3 regions of the Streptomyces graminofaciens genome follow, and region 2 is predicted to be linked to each of the others. Evidence: predicted binding sites of a transcription regulator. Region 2 holds the regulator's gene; each other region holds the start of a gene.

Region 1 (6,829 bases), 2.3 Mb from region 2:
ATCGCGGAGAGGCCCGAGACCAGGCCGCCGCCGCCGCGCTTCGCTGTGAGTTCGCCGGATTTCTCGTCCAGCGTGTACGTGACGGGGCCGCGGTTCGACGCGACGAGGATCTGTGCGGCTGATGCCATACGGCTCAACCTAGCCCGGGGGTTCGGTGGTCAAACGTGTGGTTGAGCCGTATACAGGAGCGCCCAATGGGGTGGGTGGGTCTGTGGTGGCGCGGGTGAGCGTTCGTTGTCGCTGGTCGCGCCCACGCGGCGGAGCCGCACATCGACACAGCCCCGCGCCCCGAAAGACCTACGCCGCCTTTCGTTGTACGTACTCCTCGATCTCCGCCATCGGCGGCCTCTCCTCCAGGTCCACCGAGTACGTGCGCGGCTCGAAACCGTCCTCCCCGCGCTCGAACTGGGTCAGTACCGGGCGGATCAGATGGCCGCGGGCCAGGCGGAGCTGGGCCGTGCGGTAGATCGCGGCGGACATGCGGCCGAGGGCCTGGCCGTCCTGGTGGCGGTGTTTGCGGACGCCGACGTCGACCTGCGCCAGGGCGTCGAGGCCCACGATGTGCAGCGAGTCGACCAGCATGCCCAGCTCCACGCCGTAGCCCACCGGGAACGGGAGCTGTTCCAGCAGGCCGCGGCGGGCCGCGTACTCGCCGCCGAGCGGCTGGACGAAGCCCGCGAGCTGCGGCCAGTGCATGTTCAGCAGGGGGCGGGCCATCAGTTCCGTCACCCGGCCGCCCTGGCCCGCGGCGGAGCCGAGCGGGCGGTCGTACATGGCCTTGACGAGGTCCACGCCGGGGTCGGTGAGCAGGGGGCCCACGATGCCGGAGACGAAGTCCGACGAGAACTCCCTCAGGTCCGCGTCGACGAAGCAGACGATGTCCCCGCGCGTGACCAGCAGGGAGCGCCACAGGACCTCGCCCTTGCCGGGGACGGCCGGGATGCGGGGGAGGATCTCGTCGCGGTGGACGACCGTCGCGCCGGCCGCCGCGGCGACCTGCGACGTACGGTCGGTCGAGCCGGAGTCGACGACGACGATCTCGTCGACGAGCGGGACCTGCTCCATGAGGTCATGACGGATGATCGCGACGATGTCGCCGACCGTCTCCTCCTCGTTGAGCGCGGGCAGGACGACGCTTACCGTCTGGCCGGTGGCGCGTTTGGCGGCCAGGATCTTGTGGAGCGGGCGATCGGTCACGGACCAGGAGCGGGTGCTCAGCCAGCGCTCGACTTCCTTCAGCACAGTGCGCGGCTCCTCTGCGTTCATCTCGCGGTTCGGACGGCTCTCTCAACTGTCCTGGCCTTCGGTTACAGTCTTGGACAACGCTGATGACCATCGCATGTCGATGTTCGTGTGCGCATACAACCGAATACCGCTCATCCAGAGGGGCAGAGGGATACGGCCCGATGAAGCCCCGGCAACCCTCCAGCCGGTCTCGTGAACGATCATTGACGATCGCACCGCGAGGCTCCCGGCTAGGGAAGGTGCCAAATCCGTCTCACGGCGAGATGCGTCGTGAGGAAGATGAGGAGAAAGGGCCTCGCCTCCATGGCTGCGCAGACTGTTGCAAGCACCACCGATTCCACAGTAGACCTCGGACCCGCCGCCGCCCTGAGCTGTCGCGAATGCGGTCACCGCGTCCCCCTCGGGCCCGTCTTCGCCTGTGAGGAGTGTTTCGGGCCGCTGGAGATCGCGTACGACTTCTCCGGCTACGACACCGAGGAGCTGCGCAAGCGGATCGAGTCCGGCCCCGCGAACATCTGGCGGTACGCGCCCCTCCTGCCGGTCCCGGCCGACGTGGCGACCAAGCCGAACATCAACCCCGGCTGGACCCAGCTCGTCAAGGCGGACAACCTGGCGGGCGCGCTCGGCGTCGACACCGGCAAGCTCTTCATCAAGGACGACTCCGGCAACCCCACCCACTCCTTCAAGGACCGGGTCGTCGCGCAGGCGCTCGAAGCCGCGCGTGCCTTCGGGTTCACCACCCTCTCCTGCTCCTCCACCGGCAACCTCGCCGGTGCCGTCGGCGCCGCCGCCGCGCGCGCCGGCTTCCGCTCGTGCGTGTTCATCCCGCACGACCTGGAGCAGGGCAAGGTCGTCATGGCCGCGATCTACGGCGGCGAGCTCGTCGGCATCGAGGGCAACTACGACGACGTGAACCGCTTCTGCTCCGAGCTGATCGGCGACCCGGCCGGCGAGGGCTGGGGCTTTGTGAACGTCAACCTCCGGCCGTACTACGCGGAGGGCTCCAAGACCCTGGCGTACGAGATCTGCGAGCAGCTCGGCTGGCAGCTGCCGGACCAGCTGGTGGTGCCCATCGCCTCCGGGTCGCAGCTGACGAAGATCGACAAGGGGCTCCAGGAGCTGATCAAGCTCGGGCTCGTCGAGGACAAGCCGTACAAGATCTTCGGCGCCCAGGCCGAGGGCTGCTCGCCGGTGTCCGTCGCGTTCAAGGCGGGCCACGACGTCGTACGGCCGCAGAAGCCGAACACGATCGCCAAATCGCTGGCGATCGGCAACCCGGCGGACGGTCCCTACGTCCTCGACATCGCTCGGCGGACCGGTGGGGCCGTGGAGGACGTGACCGATGAGCAGGTCGTCGACGCGATCAAGCTGCTGGCCCGGACCGAGGGGATCTTCGCGGAGACCGCCGGTGGTGTGACGGTGGGCGTGACGAAGAAGCTCATCGAGAGCGGTCTGCTCGACCCGACGCTGACGACCGTCGTCCTCAACACCGGTGACGGTCTCAAGACGCTGGACGCGGTGGCCGGGACCGGGCTGACCGCGACCATTCGGCCCAACCTCGATTCGTTCCGCGAAGCCGGTCTTGCGTAAGGCCTGCTGGTTGTTCGTCTGCGGGCCCGTGGGGTCACGCTCCACGCGCGGCGCCGGTCGCGCCCACGCGGCGGCAGCCGCACATTGAACTCAGCCCCGCGCCCCTAGCTCTTCTGTACGTATCCGGAGGTCACACGTCATGTCCGTCAACGTTCGCATCCCCACCATCCTTCGTACCTACACCGGCGGGCAGGCCGAGGTGAGTGCCGAGGGTGCGACCCTCGCCGAGGTCATCGCCGATCTGGAGAAGAACCACAACGGCATCGCGGCCCGCGTGCTCGACGACCAGGGCAAGCTGCGTCGGTTCGTGAACGTGTACGTGAACGACGACGACGTCCGGTTCGAGCAGGGGCTGGAGACGGCGACGCCGGACGGTGCGGGTGTGTCGATCATCCCCGCCGTCGCCGGCGGCTGACCCGGGTTCAGTACCCGTGAGTAGTAACCGTCGGTAACTTTGATTACCGAGTGTTCATCGAATTGCCCCCTCCGTGAGAGAAGCGGAGGGGGCAATTCTGTATGGTTGAGCACTGTAGAGTTGGGGAACCCGGTTCGACCGGCCCACAGATTCCATGCCGAGTGCATATGTAATTCTGCCGCGCGCCCTATATGAAGTAGCCAAAGTGCGTAGGGCTTTTGCGCGTTTCATTCCTTTTGTCGGGCCCGACTTGCCCTGAATTCGGGCGAATTCTTCGTACATTCCCGACCGGTCGTGTCCAGATTTCTCGTCCGATTGACCTGTTGCAGAGGGCAGTTGGACAGATACATTCGGCCGCGGTCGACGCGTTCCGGCGCACACCCCCAACCGTTGGGGGGTGAGGTATGACCCGGATCCGCGAAGTGTGGATCTGTGCAAGGGCCAGTAATAGGGGAGTTAGGCATGGCTCAGGGCACCGTCAAGTGGTTCAACGCGGAGAAGGGGTACGGCTTCATCGCGGTCGACGGTGGTGCGGATGTATTCGTCCACTACAGCGCGATCCAGATGGACGGTTACCGCACCCTGGAAGAGGGCCAGCGGGTCGATTTCGAGATCTCGCAGGGTCAGAAGGGGCCGCAGGCGGACATGGTCCGGCTCGCGACCAGCTGAAGCAACGCGCCGGTTTGTCGCAGCGACGTTCTTCGTTCTTTTCGGAGGGGCTCGCATCCCAGTCCAGGGGTGCGGGCCCTTCTGCGTGCCCGGGGGGTTGTGCGTCCAGGGCTGCGTCCAGGAGCTGTGTCCGGGGGCGCCTCCGTGGGGCATGGGGGCGCGGGGGCGCGCGCTGGCGCGTGAGGGCGTTCACCTGCATATCTCTGTCGGATCACCGAGAGCCGCTTGCACTCGCATGGGTCGAGTGCTAATCATTGGCGTTAGCACTCTGAAGGTGAGAGTGACAAAGAAGGACCGGGTCGGTGAGGCCCGCAGGCCAGGTGGGGCAAGGAACCACGAGGTGTGCGAGCCGTCCGTCGCGGGCGCGGGCGCGGTCCGAAGGAATCACCCCCAGTCCTGGAGGGACCACTTCACATGGCCAAGATCATCGCGTTCGACGAGGAGGCGCGGCGCGGCCTCGAGCGCGGCATGAACCAGCTCGCGGACGCCGTCAAGGTGACGCTCGGCCCCAAGGGTCGCAACGTCGTCCTCGAGAAGAAGTGGGGCGCCCCCACGATCACCAACGATGGTGTGTCCATCGCCAAGGAGATCGAGCTCGAGGACCCGTACGAGAAGATCGGCGCCGAGCTGGTCAAGGAAGTCGCCAAGAAGACGGACGACGTCGCCGGTGACGGTACGACCACCGCGACCGTTCTCGCCCAGGCGCTCGTACGCGAGGGCCTGCGCAACGTCGCCGCGGGTGCCAACCCGATGGCCCTGAAGCGCGGTATCGAGAAGGCCGTCGAGGCCGTCTCCGGTGCGCTGCTCGACCAGGCCAAGGAGGTCGAGACCAAGGAGCAGATCGCCTCCACGGCCTCCATCTCCGCCGCCGACACCCAGATCGGCGAGCTGATCGCCGAGGCGATGGACAAGGTCGGCAAGGAAGGCGTCATCACGGTCGAGGAGTCGCAGACCTTCGGTCTGGAGCTCGAGCTCACCGAGGGCATGCGCTTCGACAAGGGCTACATCTCGGCGTACTTCGCGACCGACATGGAGCGCATGGAGGCGGTGCTCGAGGACCCCTACATCCTCATCGCCAACTCCAAGATCACGAACGTCAAGGACCTGCTCCCGCTCCTGGAGAAGGTCATGCAGTCGGGCAAGCCGCTGCTGATCATCGCCGAGGACGTCGAGGGCGAGGCCCTGTCGACCCTGGTCGTCAACAAGATCCGCGGCACCTTCAAGTCCGTCGCGGTCAAGGCCCCGGGCTTCGGTGACCGCCGCAAGGCGATGCTGAACGACATCGCCATCCTCACCGGCGGCGAGGTCATCTCCGAGGAGGTCGGTCTCAAGCTCGAGAACACCTCCATCGACCTCCTGGGCCGTGCCCGCAAGGTCGTCATCACCAAGGACGAGACGACCGTCGTCGACGGCGCCGGCTCCTCCGAGCAGGTCCAGGGCCGGGTCAACCAGATCCGCGCCGAGATCGAGAACAGCGACTCGGACTACGACCGCGAGAAGCTGCAGGAGCGCCTGGCGAAGCTCGCCGGCGGTGTCGCGGTCATCAAGGCCGGTGCCGCCACCGAGGTGGAGCTCAAGGAGCGCAAGCACCGCATCGAGGACGCCGTCCGCAACGCGAAGGCGGCCGTCGAGGAGGGCATCGTCGCCGGTGGTGGCGTGGCCCTCATCCAGGCCTCCTCGGTCTTCGAGAAGCTGGACCTGGAGGGTGACGAGGCGACCGGCGCCAACGCCGTGCGGCTCGCCCTGGAGGCCCCGCTCAAGCAGATCGCCGTCAACGGCGGTCTCGAGGGTGGCGTCGTCGTGGAGAAGGTCCGCAACCTCCAGGTCGGCCACGGCCTGAACGCCGCGACCGGTGAGTACGTCGACATGATCGCCTCCGGCATCATCGACCCGGCGAAGGTCACGCGCTCCGCTCTGCAGAACGCCGCCTCCATCGCCGCGCTGTTCCTCACCACCGAGGCCGTCATCGCCGACAAGCCGGAGAAGGCGTCCGCGCCCGCCGGTGGCGGCATGCCGGGCGGTGACATGGACTTCTGATCGACTCCGGTCGATCACCGTCCTTCAGTACCGAGGGCGGCACTCCCTGCGCAGGCAGGGGGTGCCGCCCTCGGGCGTGTCCGGGGTCACAGCGGGGAAGGGCGTGGCGGTGGAATGACCTGGTGGGCAAGACGGTTGGTGCATACGGCACTACATGCACACGCATGAATCGCCCTGAATTGCCGTTAATCGCCACTCGATGTCTTACGACCTCTCCGAGGAGCCCCCACCGTGACCACCGCTTCCACCGCCTCCGCCACCTCCCGCGCCGCCGAGATACTGTCCCGGCCGGTCTCGATCAACGGTCTGACCGTGCCGAACCGCATCGCCATGGCGCCCATGACGCGGGCCTTCTCGCCGGGTGGTGTGCCCGGGGCGGATGTCGCCTCGTACTACGGGCGGCGGGCGGCCGCCGGAGTGGGGCTGATCGTCACCGAGGGGACGTATGTCGGGCACGAGACGGCCGGTGACCACGAGTCCGTGCCCCGGTTCCACGGGGAGGAGCAGCTCGCGGGGTGGGCGAAGGTCGTCGAGGCGGTGCACGCGGGCGGCGGCACGATCGTCCCGCAGTTGTGGCACATCGGCACGGAGCGCTCGCAGGGCAAGCTGTTCCCCGAGGCCCCGGTCCTCGGCCCGTCCGGTCTGCGGGGTGACGGCAGTACGCCGGAGGGTGGCCGGGCCATGACCTCGGCCGACCTGGACGAGGTCGTCGCGGCCTTCGCCAGGGCCGCCGCCGACGCCGAGCGCATCGGCATGGACGGCGTCGAACTGCACGGCGCCCACGGCTATCTGATCGACCAGTTCCTCTGGGCGCGCACCAACCGCCGTACGGACGCCTACGGCGGTGACCTCGCCTCCCGTGCGAAGTTCGCG
Region 2 (6,829 bases):
CGGCACGACTGCCCGCAGCCAGGTCGGACAGGACGGCTACCGCGGAGCCGTCACGAAGTCGATCAGTTCCTCCACCCGCCCCAGCAACTCCGGCTCCAGGTCCTTGTAGGACCGCACCCGCCCCAGAATCCCCTGCCACGCCGCCCCGGTGTTTTCCGGCCAGCCCAGTGCTCGGCACACGCCCGTCTTCCAGTCCTGGCCGTGAGGGACGCGCGGCCACCCCGGGATGCCCAACGACGACGGCTTCACCGCCTCCCAGATGTCGATGTACGGGTGGCCGACCACCAGGGCGTGTTCGCTGGTCACCGACGCCGCGATGCGGGACTCCTTGCTGCCGGGGACCAGGTGGTCGACCAGGACTCCGAGGCGGGCGTCGGGGCCGGGCGCGAAGGCTGCGACGATCGCGGGGAGGTCGTCCACACCCTCCAGGTACTCCACCACCACGCCCTCGATGCGCAGGTCGTCGCCCCAGACCTTCTCGACCAGTTCGGCGTCGTGGCGCCCCTCCACATAGATGCGCCCGGCGCGGGCCACGCGCGCGCGTGCACCCGGGACCGCCACCGACCCGGAGGCCGTGCGGGACGGGCGGACCGGGGCCGAGGAGGACGGGCGTACCAGCGTCACCACCCTGCCCTCCAGCAGGAAGCCCCGCGGCTCCAGCGGGAACACCCGGTGCTTGCCGAAGCGGTCCTCCAGCGTGACCGTGCCCGCCTCGCAGCGGATCACCGCGCCGCAGAAACCCGTGCCGGGCTCCTCGACCACCAGACCGGGGTCGGCCGGGACCTCCGGTACCGGCTTGGGCTTCTTCCAGGGAGGGGTCAGGTCCGGTGAGTACTGGCGCATTCGGATGACGATAGGAGATGACGATCGGAGAAGCCGTCGAAGAGGCCCTACGACACGCCGAAGCGGACCGCCAGCGCGTCCCGCTGGGCCCTGACGAACGCCGCGTCCACCACCGCCCCGTGCCCCGGCACATACAGCGCGTCCTCGCCGCCCAGGTCCAGCAGGCGGTCCAGGGCCGCCGGCCAGTGGGAGGGGACCGCGTCCGGGCCGGCCTGCGGATCACCCGACTCCTCCACCAGGTCGCCGCAGAACACCACCTCCGGGGACGAAGGGGAACCCGGCACGAGCACCGCGAGGTCGTGCGCCGTGTGGCCCGGGCCCACGTTCGCCAGCAGTACCTGCACGCCACCGCCGAGGTCGAGGGTCCACTCGCCGGAGACATGGTGGTGGGGGCGCACCAGGAGGTCAGCGGCCTCGGCGGCCTCCCCGGCGTCGAGACCGTTGCGTACGGCGTCGGCGCGCAGCTCCTCCCGGTCGCGGGCGAGGGCCTTGTCCAGGCCCACCGCGCCGAACACCTCCACCCCCGCGAACGCCGCCGCCCCGAAGACATGGTCGAAGTGGGAGTGCGTCAGCGCGAGATGTGTCACACGGGCGCCGCCCAGCAGCCGCCGCGCCTCGTTGCGCAACCGCGCGCCCTCTCCGAGGCTCGATCCCGCGTCGATCAGGAGGACCGCCCCGTCCCCGACCACGAGCCCGGCCGTGCAGTCCCATACGGGCAGCCGGCACCGCCCGACCCGGCGCGTCACCTCTTCCCACCCGGACTCTTCCCAAGTCACCGTCATACCTCGACGCTAGCCGTAGCCCCTCCGCACCCCGCCGAGGCGAAAGCGCCACAACCATCACCTACTCGCGAGTAGAAGACGGCCGGAAAGCGGCCGGAACGCGGAGGAGCAGTGGTGCGACATCGCCGGACAGGTCGGTACACGTCGGCATGGCATGGCTGGACCGGCCTTGCCGTGGCCGTACCCCACCGCCGTACACTGGGCGCGGGAGTGCTGGCACTCGCCCGGGGCGAGTGCCAAGGGGGAGTGGCGGGAGAGACGAGAGCTGGAGGTGTGCGCGTTGCTCAGTGAACGCAGGCTGCAAGTGCTGCGCGCCATCGTCCAGGACTACGTCGGCACCGAGGAGCCGGTGGGTTCCAAGGCGCTCACCGAGCGGCACAACCTCGGCGTGTCCCCGGCGACCGTCCGCAACGACATGGCGGCCCTGGAGGACGAGGGGTACATCGCGCAGCCGCACACCAGTGCGGGCCGCATCCCCACCGACAAGGGGTACCGCCTCTTCGTCGACAAGCTCGCCGGCGTCAAGCCGATGACCCCGCCCGAGCGGCGCGCCATCCAGAACTTCCTGGACGGCGCGGTCGACCTCGACGACGTGGTGGCCAGGACCGTTCGGCTGCTCGCGCAGCTGACGCGGCAGGTCGCCGTCGTGCAGTACCCCTCGCTCACGCGTTCGACCGTGCGGCACGTGGAACTGTTGTCGCTCGCCCCCGCCCGCCTCATGCTCGTGCTGATCACGGACACGGGCCGGGTGGAACAGCGGCTGGTGGACTGCCCGGCGCCGTTCGGAGAAACGTCTCTCGCGGATCTGCGGGCACGGCTGAACAGCCGGGTCGCGGGCCGTCGTTTCACGGACGTACCGCGCCTGGTCGAGGACCTCCCCGAGGCGTTCGACGTGGAGGACCGGGGTACGGTCGCGACCGTGCTCTCCACGCTCCTCGAAGCACTCGTGGAGGAGAGCGAGGAGCGGCTGATGATCGGCGGAACGGCCAATCTCACCCGCTTCGGACATGACTTTCCCCTCACCATCCGGCCCGTGCTGGAGGCACTGGAGGAGCAGGTCGTGCTCCTCAAGTTGCTCGGTGAGGCGGGGGATTCGGGCATGACCGTACGGATCGGTCACGAGAACGCCTATGAGGGACTCAACTCCACCTCGGTCGTCTCGGTCGGCTACGGTTCGGGCGGCGAGGCAGTAGCGAAACTGGGCGTGGTCGGACCTACGCGCATGGACTATCCGGGAACGATGGGAGCGGTACGAGCGGTGGCACGGTACGTCGGACAGATCCTGGCGGAGTCCTAAAGTGGCCACGGACTACTACGCCGTACTCGGCGTGCGCCGCGACGCGTCTCAGGACGAGATCAAGAAGGCGTTCCGGAGGCTCGCGCGCGAGCTGCACCCGGACGTCAACCCCGATCCGAAGACCCAGGAGCGGTTCAAGGAGATCAACGCCGCCTACGAGGTGCTGTCGGACCCGCAGAAGAAGCAGGTCTACGACCTCGGCGGCGACCCGCTCTCGCAGAGCGGCGGCGGCGCGGGCCCGGGCGGCTTCGGCGCCGGTGGCTTCGGGAACTTCTCGGACATCATGGACGCGTTCTTCGGTACGGCGTCCCAGCGGGGGCCGCGGTCGCGTACGCGCCGGGGCCAGGACGCGATGATCCGGCTGGAGATCGACCTCGACGAGGCGGCCTTCGGCACGACGAAGGACATCCAGGTCGACACGGCCGTCATCTGCACCACCTGCAGCGGTGAGGGCGCGGCTCCGGGCACCACCGCCCAGACCTGTGACATGTGCCGGGGCCGCGGTGAGGTCTCGCAGGTCACGCGGTCCTTCCTCGGCCAGGTCATGACCTCCCGGCCCTGCCCGCAGTGCCAGGGGTTCGGCACGATCGTGCCCAACCCCTGCCCCGAGTGCGCGGGCGACGGGCGGGTCCGGTCGCGGCGGACGCTGACGGTGAAGATCCCGGCCGGTGTCGACAACGGCACGCGGATCCAGCTGGCCGGTGAGGGCGAGGTCGGCCCCGGTGGCGGTCCCGCCGGTGACCTGTACGTCGAGATCCACGAGCTGCCGCACCCGACGTTCCAGCGGCGCGGCGACGATCTGCACTGCACGGTGACGATTCCGATGACCGCGGCGGCGCTGGGCACGAAGGTGCCGTTGGAGACGCTGGACGGGCTGGAGGAGGTCGACATCCGGCCCGGGACCCAGTCCGGGCAGTCGATTCCGCTGCACGGGCGGGGCGTCACGCATCTGCGGGGCGGGGGGCGTGGCGATCTGATCGTGCATGTCGAGGTGCAGACACCCGCGAAGCTCGATCCCGAGCAGGAGGGCCTGCTGCGGCAGCTCGCCGTGCTGCGTGGCGAGGAGCGGCCCACGGGGCAGTTCCAGCCCGGGCAGCAGGGGTTGTTCTCCCGGCTCAAGGACGCGTTCAACGGGCGCTGAGGAGTCGTTCGGCGGGTGCGGGTTCCCTGTGGTTGCTCGCGGTGGTTGCTCGCGCCCACGCGGCGGAGCCGCATGTCGACAGTCCCGCGTCCCTTTGAGGGGCGCGGGGAACCGCGCGACAAGCCCCCACCGGGCCGCAATCCGGCAACGCGGCTGGCGGGGGCAATTCGGTGTTGTTCGAGGGGCATGACACCATGCCGTCATGTCCTCCGCGCTGACCGATCTCGTTCCGCTTCCGATCGTGCAGGCCCCCATGGCGGGCGGTGTCTCCGTGCCGCCGTTGGCCGCCGCCGTGTCCGAGGCCGGTGGGCTCGGGTTCCTCGCCGCCGGTTACAAGACGGCCGACGGGATGTATCAGGAGATCAAGACGCTGAGGGGCCTCACTTCGCGTCCCTTCGGTGTGAATCTGTTCATGCCGCAGCCCGAGTACGCCGACGCCGGCGCCGTCGAGGTGTACGCCGAACAACTCGCCGGTGAGTCCACCTGGTACGAAACCGAGCTGGGCGACCCCGACAGCGGACGCGACGACGGGTACGACGCCAAGCTCGCCGTACTCCTCGACGATCCGGTGCCCGTGGTGTCGTTCCACTTCGGCTGCCCGACCCCCGAGGTCATCGAGTCCCTCGCCCGCAAGGGCACGCTCACCCTCGTCACCGCCACCTCGGCGGAGGAGGCCCAGGCCGTCGAGCGGTCCGGCGCGCACGCCGTGATCGTGCAGGGCGTCGAGGCCGGCGGCCACCAGGGCACCCACCGCGACGACCCCGAGCGGGACTGCGCCGGCATCGGGCTGCTCGCCCTGCTCGCTCAGGTCCGCGAGGCCGTGGCCCTGCCGATCGTCGCCGCCGGCGGCGTCATGCGCGGCAGCCAGATCGCCGCCCTCCTCGCGGCGGGCGCGAGCGCGGCCCAGCTCGGCACCGCGTTCCTCGCCACCCCCGAGTCCGGGGCGCAGGCCGTGCACAAGCAGGCGCTGACCGACCCGCTCTTCGTCCGTACGGAGCTGACCCGCGCCTTCTCCGGGCGCCCGGCCCGCGGCCTGGTCAACCGTTTCCTGCGCGAGCACGGCCCGTACGCGCCGGTCGCCTACCCCGAGGTCCACCACCTCACCTCGCCGTTGCGCAAGGCCGCCGCCAAGGCCGGGGACGCGCAGGGCATGGCCCTGTGGGCCGGACAGGGGCACCGGATGGCCCGCGCGCTGCCCGCCGGGGAGCTGGTGCGGGTGCTGGCCGCCGAACTCGCCGCCGCGAAGGCCGAGTTCACCGCCGGGCGTGCGGGCGGGAGTGAGGGCTGATGACCGCTCCCGTCTTCGTGGTCGATTCGCTCGGGCGTCTGCCCGGCGGGATGTTCGTGCTCGACGGGCCGGAGGGGCGGCACGCCGTCTCCGTGAAGCGGCTGCGGGCCGGTGAGGACGTCGTGCTCACGGACGGGCGCGGGCGGTGGGCCGAGGGGGTCGTCAAGGCCGCCGAGGGCAAGGACCGGCTGGTCGTCATGGACCTGGAGTCCGTTCATGAGGAGCCCGTCGCCGAACCGCGGATCACCGTCGTGCAGGCCCTGCCCAAGGGAGACCGGGGCGAGTTGGCCGTCGAGACCATGACCGAGGTGGGGGTCGACGCGATCGTGCCGTGGGCGGCCTCCCGGTGCATCACCCAGTGGAAGGCCGAGCGGGGGGCGAAGGCGCTCGCCAAATGGCGGGCCACGGCTCGGGAGGCGGGGAAGCAGTCCCGTCGGGTGCGGTTCCCCGAGGTCGCGGAGGCGGCGAGCAGCAAGCAGGTCGCCGCGCTGTTGGCTGGGGCGGGGTTCGCGGGCGTGCTCCACGAGAGCGGTGAGGAGCCGCTGGCGACTGCCGAACTGCCGGCCTCGGGGGAGATCGTGCTGGTGGTGGGTCCTGAAGGGGGCGTGTCGCCGGAGGAGTTGGCGTTGTTCGAGGAGGCGGGGGCGCGGGCGTATCGGCTGGGGCCGAGCGTGCTGCGTACGTCGACGGCCGGGACGGCTGCGGCAGCCTTGTTGCTGGGGCGTACGGGGCGCTGGTCGTAGGCGGGGAGCGGTCTGTCGGCCGCGGCCCGGTGCGGCTTCTCGCGCGGTTCCCCGCGCATCCGAAGGGGCGCGCCCCCAGAGATGGCCGCATGCGGTCTTTCGTGTTCCGGTGGGTGGTGGCAGGCTGCCGTCCATGGGGGCATTTCGGGTTCTGTCGGGTGCGGTGGTCGGCGTCGGGGTCGTCGTGGCTCTGGTGGGCTGTGAGCCGGGGGCCGGGCTCAGCACCGGCGCGGTCGCGTTCACGACCGATCAGACGGCGACCAGGGAACTGGAGAAGCAGGGCCTCGACGTGCGGTGGCTCACCTGCACCGCGTCGTACGACGACAGCAAGAACAGCGACGACAAGCAGGCCGGGAACAAGTCCTCGCCCTCAGCCCACACCGTCGCGAACGTCGACTGCACCGGCGAGGACAAGAAGGGCCGCGAGATCAAGGTCACCGGGAAGGTGACCAAGGAGGTCAGCGGCAAGTGCGTACGCGGGGATCTCACCGCGAAGGTCGACGGCAAGGAGTGGTTCCGCGTCGACGTCCTGGGCAACTGCAACGCACCCGACGCCACGCCCACTCCCAACTCGCCCGTCACCGACCAGCCGAACCAGCCCGGACCCACCGTGACCGTCACCCAGACCATCTGGTGCCAGAGGGACCCGGAGTGCTGGCCCGAGGGCAAGTGAGGCCCCACGACAGGCCCTCCGTGGGCGACATGATCCAAACCCCTCCCCAGAATCCCGCCCGC
Region 3 (6,829 bases), 2.7 Mb from region 2:
GACACTGCCGTGGCTGGCCGCCAAGCTCCGCCTGGGCGGCGACCCGGAGGCCGCCGACCTCGGCATCGAGTCGGCCCCCCTGGAGCGCCTGCGCGGCCATCTCCTGTCCGTCGCCATCCCGGAGAAGTCCCGGATGCACGGCGTCGAGGTCAACGAACTGCGACTGCCCGCGGGCGCCGCCGTCACCCTCGTCGTCCGCGACGGCACGTCCTTCGTCCCCCTGCCGTCCACGGTGCTGCGGCGCGGCGACGAGCTGCTGGTGGTCGCCACCGATCCCGTCCGGGACGCCGCGGAGAAGCGGCTGAGGGCCGTCGGCCAGGGCGGAAAGCTGGCGGGGTGGCTGGGGGCCGGGAACGGCGCGTCGCGGAGTTAGGCGAGGGGGCCGGCGACCGGGTCGACGGCAGGTTCGTACCGTTCACACCCTCCTGAATCAGAGGCGGGGCCCGCCATAGTGCTCATTTTCACAGGTCACCCGCCCCATGTCCCTGTACGATGAAGGCGCACTTGATCGAACCAACTCTGTCTGAAGCAGAGCTGGCGCGAACGTATGGCGGCCGGGACGCCCTTTTCGAAGGGGCGCCGGCATCTACCGCAGTAGCGCAAGAGGACAGCTCTCGGCGCCCCCCGCACGGGCGCGCTACCAGGCGGCAGAAAGGCACGGGCCGTGGCATCCACGGTCACCTCCGACACGTCCCGCCCGGGATACGGGCAACTGCTGCGCACGCGCGGCGCCTGGACGTTCCTGCTCCCCGGCTTCGCCGCGCGCCAGCCGTTCGCGATGCTGACGATCTCCCTCGTGCTGCTCGTCCAGCACACCACCGGCTCGTACGGGGCGGCCGGCGCCGTCGCCGCCGTGACCGGTGTCTCGATGGCGCTGTTCGCGCCGTACAGCGGCCGTCTGGCGGACCGCCACGGCCAGCGGGCCGTCCTGATCCCCGGGATCCTCGTCCACGGCGTCGCGGGCCTCTCCCTGACCACGCTTGCGCTGATGGACGCCCCTCTGTGGGCGCTGTTCGCCGCCGCCGTGCCGACCGGGGCCTCGGTGCCGCAGATCGGGCCCATGGTCCGCGCCCGCTGGGGAGTGAGGCTCCAGGGCTCGCCCCTGATGACCACCGCGGCGGCCTTCGAGTCCGTCACCGACGAGCTGACCTTCGTGCTCGGCCCGCTGGTGGCGACCGCGCTGTGCACCACCGTGCACCCGGCCGCGGGCCTGGTCACGGAGGCCTCGCTGACACTGGTCGGCGGTCTGCTGTTCGCCGCGCAGAAGAGCACGCAGCCCGTGGTGGCCACCGCGCCGCACGCGCGCGTGGAGCACGCTCCCGCCCTCTCGGTCCCCGGGGTGCGCGTTCTGATCGCCACCTTCCTCGGCATCGGCGCGGTCTTCGGCGGTATGCAGGTCTCACTCGCCGCGTTCTCCGAGTCGATCGGCGAGCCCGGCATGAACGGCGTCCTGTACGGCGTCTTCGCGGCCGGCAACATGCTCTCGGGCATCGTCTGCGGCGCGATCGCCTGGAAGGTGGCCCCACAGCGGCGCCTGATCGTCGGCTACACGGCACTCGCGCTCGTGGCCTCCGCCCTGTGGACCGCCGACTCGGTGCTCGTCCTCGCCACGCTCGGCCTGCTGGTAGGCATGTGCATCGCGCCCACCCTGATCACCGGCTACACACTGGTCGACTCCCTGGTCCCCGCCGGCGCCCGCACGGAGGCCTTCACCTGGCTCACCGGCGCGGTCGCCCTCGGTCAGGCGGCCGCCGTGACGGTCGCCGGACAGCTGGAGGACCGGCTGTGGGACGGCGCCGGGTTCCTGGTGCCGATGGCCGGTACGGCACTGGCGCTGGCGACCCTGGTGGCGCTGCGCGGGCGGCTGGCGCCGCGGCGCGTGACCCGCATGGTCACCCGCCACGCGGCCCGTCGCGAACCTGTCGCGATCGGTGAGATGTGACCTGTGACTTCTCCGTGGAACGGGTCACTGTGAATCCACCGCTCACACGGCTTCCCACTTGCGCCAGAAGGCTCTCGTGGGGGTCAAGCCCCGACCGCCGCCCGTGGCAGGTGACGTGCGTTACTCCATTCGTTGGCGGCACGGGTTAACATGGACGATCGTTAGCACTCAACGAGTGAGAGTGCCAGGAGGAAGAACCAGTGCCGACGTACCAGTACCAGTGCACCGAATGCGGTGAGGGCCTCGAAGCGGTGCAGAAGTTCACCGACGACGCCCTGACCGAGTGCCCCAGCTGCAATGGCCGCCTCAAGAAGGTGTTCTCCGCGGTCGGCATCGTCTTCAAGGGCTCCGGCTTCTATCGGAACGACAGCCGTGGCTCGTCGTCGAGCAGCAGCCCGGCGTCGTCGAAGCCGGCGTCGTCGTCCTCGGACGCGAAGTCCTCGACTTCGTCGACGTCGTCCTCGTCGTCCTCGTCCGACTCGAAGTCGTCGTCCTCGGGCTCTTCCTCCACGAGCAGCAGCTCGGCCGCGTAGCCACTCCGTCAGCCACCCCGTTCAGGGACTCTGTCGTCTTCAGGCGACGGGGTCTTTGGCGTCTCCCGGGGCCGGTCGGTGTTCCGCCGGGGCCGGGTGTCGTTCCGCCAATGCGCGGGCGGTGTTCGCGGAGGCCCGGCTAGGGTGCGGGCATGGCGAACACGGAGCAGGTGGAGCGGGTGGCCCAGGCGGGTTCCGGGGCCTCGGCGGGGTCGGCCGAGATCGGTGTCATCGGTGGTTCGGGGTTCTACTCCTTCCTCGACGACGTGACCGAGATACAGGTGGACACCCCGTACGGTCCGCCCAGCGACTCCCTCTTCCTCGGCGAGATCGCCGGGCGCCGGGTGGCCTTCCTCCCCCGACACGGCCGTGGCCACCATCTGCCGCCGCACCGCATCAACTACCGCGCCAACCTGTGGGCACTGCGCTCGGTCGGGGCACGCCAGGTGCTCGCCCCGTGCGCGGTGGGCGGGCTGCGCCCGGAGTACGGCCCGGGAACCCTTCTCGTACCGGACCAGCTGGTGGACCGTACGCAGTCACGGGCGCAGACGTACTTCGACGGTCTGCCGAGGCCCGACGGCACCGTCCCCAATGTCGTCCACGTCTCGCTGGCCGACCCGTACTGCCCCGTCGGCCGCAAGGCCGCCCTGGAGGCCGCGCGCGGCAGGGACTGGGAGCCGGTGGACGGGGGCACCCTGGTCGTCATCGAGGGGCCCCGGTTCTCGACCCGCGCCGAATCGCTGTGGTACCGGGGCCAGGGCTGGTCCGTGATCGGCATGACCGGGCATCCCGAGGCGATCCTCGCCCGCGAACTGGAGCTCTGCTACACCTCGTTGACCCTCGTGACCGACCTCGACGCGGGCGCCGAGACCGGGGAGGGCGTCTCGCACGAGGAGGTCCTGCAGGTCTTCGCGGCGAACGTCGACCGCCTGCGCGGCGTCCTCTTCGACGCGGTCGCCGCGCTCCCTCCCGCCGACGCCCCACGGGACTGCCTGTGCGCGAAGGCGCTGGGCGGGATGGATCCGGGGTTCGCGCTGCCGTAGGGGCCGGGGGCATCACCCCGTCCGGAACCCACCCCGCCTCGGGCGCCCTCAGGCGCCCTCAGCCCGTCCGGCGTTTGAGGACGAGGCCGCAAGGCCAACACCCCACCCCCACCCCAGACGATCCACCCGCCCCAGGCCCCTCAGCCCGTCCGGCGTTTGAGGACGAGGCCGTTCAGGCCGACAGCGGGGGTCTGGGGGCTGCCGCCCCCAGGGGACGGGATCGGGTAGGGGCGGCGGGGGCGGAATTCGTCGTTCGAGTGGCGAGGTTTTCCACAACCGGCCAGTAGTCCACGGCCTCCAGCACGATCCGCCGCACCCCCTCATCGTGGGACCGCAAGCCGATCTCACGCACCAGGTGGTGGTCCTCATGTCCCTCTCTCCCGCGCACGTCCCCTCCTACGCACCCTCAGCACGTCGCACCCCGTCCTGGGCCGCCGGCCCACCCGGCACCGACACCCCTCCCACCTCCGAGGTACCGCACTTCGCCCCCTTACGGGTACAAGGCGGAGCCCACCGGCTGCGACGGCTCGTCCGATGCCGGAGGCGAGCCGTGGCCGCAGGCCTGGCGGTGATCGCGACGGCACTGCTGGCGGCGGGCGCGGGGCCGGGTGACGCGGAACGGGTCCGGGGCCACCCGGTGGCCGACCCGCTCCCCGAGCGCCGCACCGTCGAGATGGTGGCGGCACCAGTACGCATCGCCGACGGCGCGACGGTACGGCTGCTGCGCCCCGGCGACCGCGTCGACGTGATCGCGGCCGGCGAGTCCACGCCGGGTGGCGGCGAGGCGAGGGTGGTCGCACGCGGGGCCCGGGTGTCCGACGTCCCGCGCGCGAGCGCCACGGAGAGCGGCGCGCTGGTCGTCCTGTCCGTACCCCGGCCCACAGCGGCCCGGCTGGCCGGCGCGGGCGCCACCGCGCGTCTGGCGGTGACGCTGTGCTGACCTCACCAGGCCGCCCCCGCAGGGCAGTTGCGCTCGCGGGGTCTCCAAGTCCTTCATCAGGGGGACCCCCTTGGACACATCGACCATGCTCTGACGTAGTTTGCGGAGTCGTTTGTTCCGCAGCTTGCGCAGAGAGGCCTCGTGGTGATCGAGAAGAAGAAGCCGAACATCCTGGAGGGCTTCAAGGCCTTCCTGATGCGGGGGAACGTCGTCGACCTGGCCGTGGCCGTGGTCATCGGCGCGGCCTTCACGAACATCGTGAACTCAGTGGTGAAGGGGGTCATCAACCCACTGGTCGGCGCGATCGGCACCAAGAACCTCGACAGCTACAGCTCCTGTCTGCAGCACCCGTGCGAGGTGGCCCCGGACGGCACGGTGACAAAGGGCGTCCCGATCCTGTGGGGCTCGGTGCTGGGCGCCACGCTGACCTTCGTCATCACCGCGGCCGTCGTGTACTTCCTGATGGTCCTGCCGATGTCGAAGTACCTGGCCCGCCAGGAGGCCCGCCGGAAGGCGAAGGAAGGCACCCAGGAGGTCATCGAGCTGACCGAGCTGGAGGTCCTGAAGGAGATCCGCGACGCCCTGGTGGCCCAGCGAGGCTCGGGCCACGACCGCGAGTAGCCGAGCGACTCACAGCGGCCGCCCGAGAATGCCGGGCATGGTGGAGGCGGTGGTGTTCGAGCCGGCCGCCTCAGATGTGGTGCGGCGGCTTCTCGTCGAGGAAGCGCTTCAGGTCGGCCGCGCTGTCGCTGTCACCGCCGGGCCGCTCGCCCCACCCGTGGTCGGTGTCGTCGGAGGACGGCCGGCTCAGCGGGTCGTCGAAGACCAGCGCGGCCTTGGGGTCACGCGGCTCGGGTGCGGGAGCGGTACTCATGCCTCCAGAGTACGGCCCCGCGGACAGCCGTCGCCCGGCACCGACCGGATCCCTCTGCTCCACCGAAGAGGGCGGCACCACGCCGCGAACCGGGCCTCGCGGCCCCGGCCACCAGGTACGACCGGCCCCGCCCCTCAAGCGCGCCTGTGAACACCTGCGCGAGAATTCCGTCAGGTTTTCTGGTGTGCTTGGCCCCATGACGCCCAGTTCCCCACCGCCTCCTCCCTCCCCGGGGCCACACACCCGTCCGACACCCCTCCCCGGCGGTGGGCCGCTCCGCAAACTGGTCTCGCGGGGACGCGGTGAGGAGCACCGGGTCGCCTCACCCCTGGAGCTCTTCTTCGACCTGTGCTTCGTCGTCGCCGTCGCCCAGGCCGGCGTCCAGCTGGTGCACTCCGTCGCCGAGGCGCACGCGGCCGAGGGCATCCTCAACTACGCGATGGTCTTCTTCGCGATCTGGTGGGCCTGGATGAACTTCACCTGGTTCGCCTCGGCCTACGACAACGACGACGTGCTCTACCGGATCGTGACCCTCGTCCAGATAGCCGGTGTGCTGGTGCTGGCAGCCGGCGTAAGCCGGGCCTTCGAGGAGCACGACTTCCTGCTGGTCTGGCTCGGCTACGTGATCATGCGCCTGGCGATGGTCTCGCAGTGGCTGCGGGCCGCGCGGTCCGCGCGGGGCGGGGAGCGCGTCATGGCGCTGCGGTACGCGGTCGGCGTGCTGCTCTGCCAGATCGGCTGGGTGGGGCTGCTGGTCCTGCCTGAGACTGGCCGGCCCTGGCTGTTCCTGGTGATGGCGATCGTCGAACTGTGCGTCCCGGTGTACGCGGAGAAGGACCACACCACCTCCTGGCATCCGCATCACATCGCCGAGCGGTACGGCCTGTTCACGATCATCGTGCTGGGCGAGACGATCCTGGCGGCCACGGTCGCGGTGAAGTCGGCCGTGGCCGAGAACGACGCGCTGGGCGAGCTGCTGCCGATCGCGGTGGGCGGGTTGCTGATCGTGTTCTCGGCGTGGTGGATCTACTTCGTCGTACCGATCCACGGTCATCTGCGCTCCAGCAAGGAGAGCTTCCTGTGGGGTTACGGCCACTATCTGATCTTCGCCTCGGCAGCCGCGATCGGCGCCGGTCTGGAGGTCTCGGTGGAACAGGCCGTCCACAAGGCGCACATCTCCACGCTGGCCGCGTCCGCCGCGGTGACCCTGCCGACGGCGCTCTATCTCCTCAGCGTGTGGGTGCTGCACGCCCGCCACTACAAGGTGGGCACGCTCCAGCAGGCCGTTCTGCCGACCTCCGCGCTGGTGGTGATCGCCTGCACGTTCCTGGGCCACTGGGCGGTGCTCGCGGCGGGCCTGGCGCTGACGGCGACGGTGGCGACCGGCACGACGCTCACCGCCCGCATGGTCCAGAGGGAAGAGGGAGCGGAGAAGGAGGCGACAGCAGCCGATTGACGCCCCCGCAGGCAGCCAAGGCTCACAGTGCCCCCGGGTGC

The links. The regulator HrcA, encoded in region 2, represses chaperone genes, less so after heat shock. The targets are predictions, from matches to a motif close to TTNGCACTCNGNNNNNCNGAGTGCNAA.
Region 1: groL (chaperonin GroEL) is a predicted target of HrcA. The motif match lies at 4,144-4,170, and genes of this name have one in related genera.
Region 3: SGFS_RS25330 (FmdB family zinc ribbon protein) is a predicted target of HrcA. The motif match lies at 2,104-2,130, and genes of this name have one in related genera.

What each region holds. Positions count from the first base shown of each region.
Region 1 is NZ_AP018448.1:6,326,708-6,333,536, reverse strand. It holds gene SGFS_RS27180 (alpha,alpha-trehalose-phosphate synthase (UDP-forming)) at 1-128, opposite strand, end outside; gene SGFS_RS27175 (glucosyl-3-phosphoglycerate synthase) at 298-1,242, opposite strand; SAM riboswitch class I at 1,374-1,531, shown strand; gene thrC (threonine synthase) at 1,549-2,835, shown strand; gene SGFS_RS27165 (MoaD/ThiS family protein) at 2,975-3,250, shown strand; gene SGFS_RS27160 (cold-shock protein) at 3,713-3,919, shown strand; gene groL (chaperonin GroEL) at 4,334-5,956, shown strand; gene SGFS_RS27150 (NADH:flavin oxidoreductase) at 6,188-6,829, shown strand, end outside.
Region 2 is NZ_AP018448.1:8,604,867-8,611,695, forward strand. It holds gene SGFS_RS37810 (DUF3097 domain-containing protein) at 37-843, opposite strand; gene SGFS_RS37815 (MBL fold metallo-hydrolase) at 891-1,625, opposite strand; gene hrcA (heat-inducible transcriptional repressor HrcA) at 1,906-2,922, shown strand; gene dnaJ (molecular chaperone DnaJ) at 2,924-4,063, shown strand; gene SGFS_RS37830 (nitronate monooxygenase) at 4,266-5,351, shown strand; gene SGFS_RS37835 (16S rRNA (uracil(1498)-N(3))-methyltransferase) at 5,351-6,094, shown strand; gene SGFS_RS37840 (hypothetical protein) at 6,228-6,767, shown strand.
Region 3 is NZ_AP018448.1:5,921,500-5,928,328, forward strand. It holds gene SGFS_RS25320 (potassium/proton antiporter) at 1-373, shown strand, start outside; gene SGFS_RS25325 (MFS transporter) at 665-1,942, shown strand; gene SGFS_RS25330 (FmdB family zinc ribbon protein) at 2,143-2,475, shown strand; gene SGFS_RS25335 (S-methyl-5'-thioadenosine phosphorylase) at 2,628-3,518, shown strand; gene SGFS_RS25340 (CpaB family protein) at 3,886-4,458, shown strand; gene mscL (large conductance mechanosensitive channel protein MscL) at 4,603-5,079, shown strand; gene SGFS_RS25350 (hypothetical protein) at 5,150-5,332, opposite strand; gene SGFS_RS25355 (low temperature requirement protein A) at 5,529-6,788, shown strand.